Regions from separate parts of the Ruegeria sp. HU-ET01832 genome, predicted to be linked through region 3. Evidence: riboswitches for the same ligand, from Rfam matches in the RefSeq annotation. Region 3 holds a riboswitch; each other region holds the start of a gene.
The links. A riboswitch is a leader RNA that binds a small molecule or an ion and turns the genes downstream of it on or off. The one in region 3 is predicted to bind cobalamin.
Positions count from the first base shown of each region.

Region 1: it holds a riboswitch for cobalamin, as region 3 does, so the genes downstream of both, ABWV79_RS03590 (CbtB domain-containing protein) here and ABWV79_RS19065 (hypothetical protein) in region 3, are expected to answer to the same signal.
Region 2: it holds a riboswitch for cobalamin, as region 3 does, so the genes downstream of both, ABWV79_RS11230 (DUF1636 family protein) here and ABWV79_RS19065 (hypothetical protein) in region 3, are expected to answer to the same signal.
Region 4: it holds a riboswitch for cobalamin, as region 3 does, so the genes downstream of both, ABWV79_RS03520 (DUF1636 family protein) here and ABWV79_RS19065 (hypothetical protein) in region 3, are expected to answer to the same signal.

Region 1 is NZ_BAABWL010000001.1:712,108-714,303, reverse strand. It holds gene ABWV79_RS03600 (hypothetical protein) at 1-113, opposite strand, end outside; gene ABWV79_RS03595 (CbtA family protein) at 179-877, opposite strand; gene ABWV79_RS03590 (CbtB domain-containing protein) at 882-1,052, opposite strand; cobalamin riboswitch at 1,089-1,293, opposite strand; gene cobF (precorrin-6A synthase (deacetylating)) at 1,337-2,080, opposite strand; gene cobA (uroporphyrinogen-III C-methyltransferase) at 2,073-2,196, opposite strand, start outside.
Region 2 is NZ_BAABWL010000003.1:275,171-277,366, reverse strand. It holds gene ABWV79_RS11235 (helix-turn-helix domain-containing protein) at 25-672, opposite strand; cobalamin riboswitch at 799-1,002, shown strand; gene ABWV79_RS11230 (DUF1636 family protein) at 1,105-1,461, shown strand; gene ABWV79_RS11225 (ABC transporter ATP-binding protein) at 1,461-2,196, shown strand, end outside.
Region 3 is NZ_BAABWL010000007.1:48,771-50,966, forward strand. It holds gene ABWV79_RS19060 (alpha/beta hydrolase family protein) at 32-889, opposite strand; cobalamin riboswitch at 1,026-1,245, shown strand; gene ABWV79_RS19065 (hypothetical protein) at 1,328-1,735, shown strand; gene ABWV79_RS19070 (protein-tyrosine phosphatase family protein) at 1,737-2,196, opposite strand, start outside.
Region 4 is NZ_BAABWL010000001.1:698,157-700,352, reverse strand. It holds gene cobW (cobalamin biosynthesis protein CobW) at 1-814, opposite strand, end outside; gene ABWV79_RS03520 (DUF1636 family protein) at 816-1,190, opposite strand; cobalamin riboswitch at 1,276-1,484, opposite strand; gene ABWV79_RS03515 (NAD(P)-dependent oxidoreductase) at 1,596-2,196, shown strand, end outside.

The sequences.
Region 1 (2,196 bases), on a different contig from region 3:
GGATCGCCATGGTCATGGCCGTCGAAAGTGACGCCATTTGCAGCCGCAATTACAAATCCTGCACCACTGCCAAAAACTATGCCGATTGCAAACAGGGCAAGTGAGCGTGCCATTTTATGTTCCTTGATGGTAGTAGAAACACGCCGAGCTGGTCTCGGCGTGTTTATAGGCGTGTTGGTCAGGCCGCAGCTTCGGCACGCTGGCTTTCATGTCGCCAGAAGTATCCGGCGAATGCCCCGACCAAAACCCAGGCTACCAGTCCGATGCCAAAGGCGCGTGCGGCAAACAGCGCGCCGATCTCAGTCGGAACGGGGCCGGTGAACACGTCCGGCTCGGGCGCGCCGATCAGATGTGGGGCCAACAGCAGGGCGGCTGCGATCACATAGCTGATCAGGGTGCCGCCAAAAGCAATCAGCCACATGGCAACACCTGCTGCGGCGACGGTCGCAAACCACCAGATTTGACGCGCAGCGACATCGGCTGCTGCCACGCCGGGCACTTCTGGCGCGAGCGAGAATCCGGGTGCGAGGTGTACGGCAATGAACCCCGCAAGCCCCCACAAAACGCCGGTGCGCCCGTCAATCTTGTGGCCGTTGCCCTCAGCCACGGACATCAGCGCAATCATCATCAGCGCATAACCTGTATAGATAAGCATCGTGAAAATGACGCTCAGCGCATCGCGGAACAGGTCCGAGAACATTCCCGGCAGCTCGGGGTGAGCACTTACGACGTCACCGCCGAAATGGACCAATTCGCCTGATTCATACAGTTCCGCGTGCAGCAACACAGGTTGCACAAAGACCAACTGCAGCAAGGCGGCAATCAGCCCCGCTGCAGCACCAGCGAACAACGCGCTGGTCAGGATACGGCTAAACATGGGTTTAGTGGCAGGGGAAGCCGGTCGCGTGGCGCACATCGTGGGCTGCGTCATGCAGGGCCGCGGCCTGAACGTGGCCGGTCAGCGTGATGACGCCAAGGCCCAGAACCACAGCGAACATAACCGGCAGGATACCAACGCGTGAGGTCGATGCGGTTGTTGCTTGAGTTGCCATTTTTAGTTCTCCTTTACCGTCGCACCCGACGGTTGGTGTTTTCATTCGTGCCTGGCAGGTCTCCTGGCTCGCGGGTCGATGCCTCTGTTCGCCTTCCCCCTGAAACTCAGGAGTGGCTGGTTGAACAGGGCTCACCGCTTACAGTCGCGGGGGCGGCTGTGGATTCGATCGCGCGCGGTCTCACCACATTCCCTCTTAGCTTGCCGGTATTGCCGACAGGACCAGACAGGTTCATTTAGCCGTTACATCTGCTGTCGCGCAATCGCCATTTGCGACGTTTTAGGTCAGATCACGCGCTTTTTGAGAAGATAAATATCCATGATCCACCCATGATCAGCGCGCGCAGTCGCTCGGGTGTCCAGAATCGACTGTGCAACATCGATCAGAGTGCCGTTGATCAAGATTTCTTCAGTCATGCCCACATAAGCCCCCCACCAGATGTCATAATCTGCCATCTGAAGATGTTGGAACGAGCACTCACCATCCAACATGACCGCCACGTTTGATGCACCGTCCGGCCACCCTTCGTCGCGAATCCGCCGCCCCGTGGTCACGATGTAGGGGGCACCCAGATCGTTGATCGGAATCGCGTGGGCCGCCGTCAACGCCTGTAGCGCTGTGATGCCAGGGATCACCCGCGTCGTCGGTTGAGGGTCCAACCGCGCCGCGATTCGCAGTGAGCTGTCGTATAGCGACGGATCGCCCCAGATCAGCAGCGCCACGTGCTGTGCGCCGGGATGGGCGGTAATCGCCTCGCGCCAGCGCAGCGCAATCGCGTCGTGCCATTCGTCCACCCCGCGCAGATACCCGTCTTCCGAGCGGCGCTTGGGGATGTCGAAATAGGCGATCTGCGGCGGTGTGTCGGTCACCTGCGCGATGATCTTTTCGCGCAGTCCGGCCAGATCGGCTTTGTTCTCGCCCTTGCGGGGGATCAGGATCAGGTCCGCCGAGCGGATCGCCTGCGCGCCCTGAAAGGTCACGTGGTCAGGGTTCCCGGTGCCAATGCCGATCAAGGTCAGGTCAAACATCGTCAAACTCTGCCAGCGGGCCATAAAGGATCAGCGCCGGGGCGGTGCCTATCTCGTCCGCCAGTTTTTCGGACAGCACGCCTACAGTACTGCGATGCAGCTTTTGTTCGGGGGTC
Region 2 (2,196 bases), on a different contig from region 3:
GGGTTATCAATCGCCGAATCGTGACTAACGCGTCTGCGGATATGAGATGATCGACAGGTAACGGGCTGGCAGTTTGCGCAGCACCTCGGGTCCATGCGGTGCGTCCGCATCAAAGAACAACGTATCACCCGGCTCCAGCAGATAGATTTGATCGCCGTGTCTGTAATCGACTTCGCCTTCAAGCATGTAGAGCATTTCAATCCCGTCATGCTGGAACGTCGGGAAAGTGTCGGACTCTTCCGTCAGCGTGATCAGATAGGGTTCGACCACAACACCGCTGGCATTAGACCCCATATGACCCAAAAGGCTGTATTGATGGCCTGCGCGTGTCCCGGCCCTCTCGGTTTCAATGCCTTCCCCTGCTTTGGTGTGGGTTGCGTTTCGGGTTTCTTCGTATCTGCGGAAAAATGCAGTAATCGGTGTGCTTAGGGCATTGGCCAACGATTGCAGCGTCGTCAATGAAGGCGATGTGTATCCGTTTTCGATTTTTGACAGCATACTGATGGATAACCCGGTCAGCCTCGACAATTCCGCAATTGTTACACCCTGCTGCAACCTCAACGCGCGGATTTCCCGACCGATCGCCGTTTCGAGATTCTTTTCACCGGGGTCCCTGACCTTGTGGGGATCCTGAGAAAACTGAGGTTTGGACCTATCGTTTGATGCTTTCACCAACCTATCCTTAACGTCTTTCGCTTCGTCGTTATCGCCTGCAATTTTCCTGAAAGGAAACATATTTTCAAAACTACATTCCTGCGCAACCTCCGGTGATTTGTGTTGACCGGCGATCTGATCTCGGGCAGTGACGCATTTGATGGTTCCCTGGGGCATGCTCCTGCGGTGAAAAGGGAATACGGTGAGGTTTAAGTGCCAAGTCCGTAACTGCCCCCGCAACTGTAGGCGGTGAGCGAAGCCAATATCCCACTGACATGAATAATGTCGGGAAGGGTGGCCAAGCCTCGACTCGCAAGTCAGGAGACCTGCCATCGCAACCGAAACCAACCCGGGGCGGGGCGTCCTGGAAGGAGGCTTGATGGTACCTCTTACGCCTTTATGCGCGACCGCGTTTCAGTACGGCCCCAGCGGCCGTGGAACAGGCGCTTGATGGTCGAGACCACTGATCATTTCGTTCTGATCTGCGCGACCTGTCAGGGTCTGGAGGCAGCGCAGCACATTGCGGATGCCTTGTGCCCTGAATTGCCTGCGGGTTTCGCAGTGCGCACAGTAGATTGTATGGCTGGATGCGATCACCCGGTCACTGTCGGATTTCAGGCCCTGGGAAAAGCCCAATACCTGTTTGGTGATATCGGCAGCGAGCAGGAGCTGAATGCTCTTGCCCAATTCGCCGCGCAATACCTGGGCAGCGCAACTGGTTGGACAAAGGCCACAGACAGGCCTGCGCCTCTGATAACTAAGACATTGGCGCGCATGCCGGCGTTGGCTGTTCGAGAAGCTCGATGATGAGCAGACCCTTCCTGCAGGCGCGTGGTGTAGCCTACTATTCTTTTCACGGTGACGTTCTGTTGCAGGACATCTCGTTCGATCTGGAAGAGGGGTCGGTTCTGGCCATTGCCGGTCCGAATGGCGCTGGCAAAACCACTCTGCTGAACTTACTATGTGGCGCTGAAGCTCTGTCTGAAGGCGACGTTCTGGTGCAAGAGCAGAGCTTGAAAACATTGTCAGCGACGGAGCGCGCCCGAAAAATTGCCGTCGTTAGTCAGCAGGAATATCCCGATGGGCGGTTGCATCTGCGTGACTATGTGGCACTTGGGCAAATTCCAATTCGCTCGGACCGCTCCTCTGAAGATCACGCAAACGACTTGACGCGAATTCTGGACCTGACCGGCCTTATGGAGCTTGCCGACAAGCGCATGGCAGTGTTGTCGGGTGGCGAACGTCAGCGCGCCCATATCGCGCGTGCGCTGGCGCAGAACCCTACTCTTCTGTTTTTGGACGAACCGACGAACCATTTGGATCCCGACGCCAAAGGGCGGATGCTGTCGCTGGTCGCTGGACTGGGGATAACCGTCATAATGATTGTCCATGACATTGTCATGATCCCCGAATTCGCCACCCATGTCGCATTAATGAAATCTACCCGGCTGACCGGCTTTGGCCCTGTTTCGGAGGTCCTGACGACTCAACATGTGCGCGACACGTTCGGCGTCGACTACTTGTTCTTTCAGCACGACGGTC
Region 3 (2,196 bases):
GACAGTTTTGACCGGTTTAGACGCGCAGCACTTATGCGATCAAGCGCGGCCATAGGGACGCGTTGCGACGCGCGAACGCGCCGATATGGCCAATGTCCTTCAGTCCGAATTCCTGCGGTGACAGTACATGACGCCGAGCGCTGGAGCCGTACAGATCTGCCAACCGCCAAACGGCTTCGGGCGGAACCATCTGGTCGTCCTCGAAAGTGAACAGATCGACCGGTTTGCCTTTCTCTGCCCAGGTTGCGGCTGGTAGCGTTTTTCCGATTTCAGGCAGATAGTTTTGGGGCGCCGTGCACCACTTACGCCACTGCCAGTAAACCGGTGCAGGCAGGTCGGCCCCAAATCCCACTGCCTTTCCTGGCAGGTATCCAACGGTTTTTACTGCCAGCGGAACATGTCCATACCAGAACAAGGACGCCAGCGCGCGATAAGGCCAAGGGTGATCACTGATTGTCACCAGCCCCGAACACACACAGATCATGCGATCTATATGGTCGATATCAGGTTGTATTGGCCCCAGCATCCCTCCGACCGAGTGCCCTATGCTCCAGTGTTCTGCGTGTGGGTAACGCTGGCGCATTTCCGCTCTGGCGGCGGGCATGTCGGTCAGCGCCCAATCCGCCATCTTTACTCGCGATTCCTGCAGTAGTCCGGTCAGTGAGTGGCCAAAGTCACGATAGTCGTAGGTCAGGCAGGCGATCCCCTGATCCGCTGCCAGCCAATGCGCGAAATGCTGATAGTAATCCCTCGGGACACCGGTCGCACCATGTATAACCACGGCGACTTTGGGATCGGTCACGGGCCGGTACAGGCGTGCCGACAGCATTGCCGAACCGGCAGAAAACCGAAAATCCTCGGTCAGGACGGGGGGTGTATCATCCAGCATAGCGTTGCTCACCTGATCTGAACTGTTCGGTTCACCCCTTATCCCCACTTCTTTGGCCGGGCTGAGTCAAGGGCGCATCAAGATGACCACACGTCCACTTTGCGCGCGCGCCCGCTTGACTCAAAGCCCGCTCAACCGCTAGCGATGGCGTGATGGTTCTTGTCCCGTGTCGGGACAAGATGAAAAGGGAACACGGTGCGGTTCTGCCCGGTCATGCCGGAACGATCCAATGCCGCGACTGCCCCCGCAACTGTAAGCGGTGAGCAATGCCGAAATACCACTGGCCCGCAAGGCTGGGAAGGTCGGCAACGCGATGACCCGCAAGTCAGGAGACCTGCCATCAAAGCAAAACTGTAACTCGGGCGGGGTGTCCGGGCGGGATTGTCAGCGCGCTGTCACACCTGATCCATGCCCCGTTCCCCGCGCGGAGGGCGCATTATGATCTGGAAGACAAAAACGCATCAATTCAGTGCAACCCTATGTCAGAAAACCGGCAAGACCTGCCCGGCTTTAGCGCAGATGGCACGGGCTATTGTGCAAGCGATGGAATCCGCGGTGCCTGCCACGTCGGAAGAATTCGCATTGGACGGCAGCGGAGAGCTGGGCCATTGCCCACAGGGCTGCATCGCCCGATTCCGCGCCCAGAAAGATCAAATTCGCATCTTCTGCGGCACCAGCACGGACGCCTCGCTCGACGCGTTGGATGGTTATGCGGATATGCTGTTCGGCCCCGTTGCTGCGGCCCGTCCGGCCGGCCAGTTACCAGTGCCGCCCTGTGCCATGCTTGAAGTGTCAGAGCTGGCCCCGGCGCAACCAGCACAGCCCCAGCAGCATCTGGCGCTGTAACTCAGTCCGGCGCGCAGGTTGCCCAACGCATCTGTCCGTCGGTTTCAACCGCACAGGGCCGCACGGCGCGCAGGCGGCGCAACGCCGCGTCGGAGGCGATGCCCTGTTCGACCATAAGCCGCAGGGCGATCATGCCCGACCGCCCGCACCCGCCCCGGCAATGCACCAGCACCCGCCCTCCACGCGCCAGAATTTGCGCGGCAGACTGGCTGATCCGGGGCCAAGCGGCCTCGGTGTCCGGCGACGGCGCGCCAAAATCTTCAATCGGCAGGTGCGTCCAGGTTATGCCCTCGGCGTGCAGGTCATCTCCCAGTTTTCCCGCCCCGGCCTGCTCCATCTCGGAGCTTGTGGTCATCGAAATCACAAGATCGGGCCGCCAGCGGCGAATGATATCCAAATCCCGCGCATACTCCCCCGCGCGCCCCGGCAGCGGCGACAGCGCGACATGACCGGCCCCGACC
Region 4 (2,196 bases), on a different contig from region 3:
TCGCTACCAGATCGGCCGGGTCGGTCTGTTCCGGCAGCTCGACGATGATGCTTTCGAAATCATCGTGCTCGTGATCATGGTGGCCATCGTGATGGCTGGGCCGCGCCTCCATGTCATCCTCAGCGGCAGCCTCAAGACCCAGCACGACGCGCACGTCCACAACGCCTTCGGCCACTTCGACGACCGGCAGAGGGCGCGGGGCCTCTGCGGCGATGATCTCTTTGGCTTTGGCGACACCTTCGGGGCCGGCCAGATCAGGCTTGGTCAGCAGGATGATGTCGGCGCAGGAGATCTGATCCTCGAACACCTCGGACAGAGGCGTTTCATGGTCGATGGAATCGTCGGCCATGCGCTGGGCATCCACTGCCTCGACATTCGGCGCGAACCGGCCGGCGGCGACCGCCTCGGCATCGGCCAGCGCGATCACGCCGTCCACGGTGATTTTCGACCGAATATCGGGCCAGTCGAACGCTTTCAGCAGCGGTTTCGGCAGCGCCAAACCAGATGTTTCGATCAGGATATGCTCGGGGCGCGGCTCCAGCGCCATCAGCGCCTCGATCGTGGGGATGAAATCATCGGCCACGGTGCAGCAAATGCAGCCGTTTGCCAGTTCCATGATGTTCTCTGCCGGGCAATCGGGGATGGCGCAGGATTTCAGGATATCGCCGTCCACGCCGACATCGCCAAACTCGTTGACCACAACGGCCAGACGCTTGCCCTGCGGGTTCTGCATCAGGTGTCGCACCAGCGTGGTCTTGCCCGAACCCAGAAAGCCGGTGATCACAGTAACGGGGAGTTTGTCCAAAGTGGACATGTCAGGCTCCAATCGGGGGAATGCGCGAGGCGCAGTTTTTGCGGAAATGTTCGGGGCGCTCGCGCCATTTGACCAGACCGTCTTCGGTGGCCAGATACTTGGTGGCACCGTCTACGATCACGTCGACATGATCGACTTCGTTCAGGTTCTCATAAACAAAGGTCCAGCGTTCCGGCCCGCCGCGCAGCACGATGGAACAGCCCTGATCGCAATTCGACAGGCATTCAACGGCCTTCAGCGCCACGCCCTCGGGCAGTTCAGCCTGTTCCAACGCCTTGTGCAGCAACGTGCCGGGGCGTTGGGCGTCATCTTCAATGGGTAGGCCGCGGCGGCAGGTGGTGCAAACCAGCAGCTCGACCGGAGCGGTTTCGGTCATGTCTCTCATCCCCCTAAATCCTCATCGTGGGGGACGGGGTTTCATGCGGGTCGTGCGTGACCCGGCACCGGAACACCCCGTCCGGTTTCAATCGCGGGTGCTGGCAGGTCTCCCGGCTTGCGGATTTCAGGGCGGTTGCCCTGTCGGATGACCCGCCTTCCCGGCCTTGCTGGCCAGTGGCTTGGGCACCCTCTCCGGTCACGGTCGCGGGGGCGGCTGCGTTTGACGGATGACCCGCTGACGCATTCCCTTTTCATCCATCTGCAGATGGACACCAACGGATCGGACATGCGGCACCGGGCAGGCCCTTGTCAAGCGAGTCGCAAACATCTTTCGCACCTCGGGTTAAAAGCGACCTGACAGCGTCGCTGGGCGGCATGACTTTGGGTGGGGCGGCATGCTGCCATGAACAAAACGGCGCCAAAAAGGGAGGTGTATCGCATGAAGGTGGGCTTTATCGGCTTGGGCAATGTGGGCGGCAAACTGTCAGGGTCTTTGCTGCGCAACGGGATCGAACTGACGGTACATGATTTGAACTCTGACCTCGTCGACGGTTTCGTGTCACAGGGGGCCAAGGCCGCCGAAAGCCCGGCCCAGCTGATGCGCGATTGCGACGCGGTTATTACCTGCCTGCCATCACCTGCCGCTTCGGACGCGGTGATGCAGGAGATGCTGCCTGAGGTCAGCCCCGGCAAAATCTGGATGGAGATGTCCACCACTGATGAAGCCGAAGTCAAGCGATTGGGCGCCCAGGTGATCGAACGTGGCGGCGCAGCGGTAGACTGTCCTGTGTCGGGTGGCTGTCATCGCGCCGCGACGGGCAATATCTCGATCTTCGCGGGCTGCGACCGGGCCACGTTCGAGCGCATACTGCCCTTTCTGACCACCATGGGCCGACGGGTTCTGCATACCGGTGACCTCGGGACTGCTTCGGTGTTGAAAGTGCTGACCAATTACCTCGCCACCGCCAACCTGATCACCTGCGCAGAAGCACTTGTGACCGCCA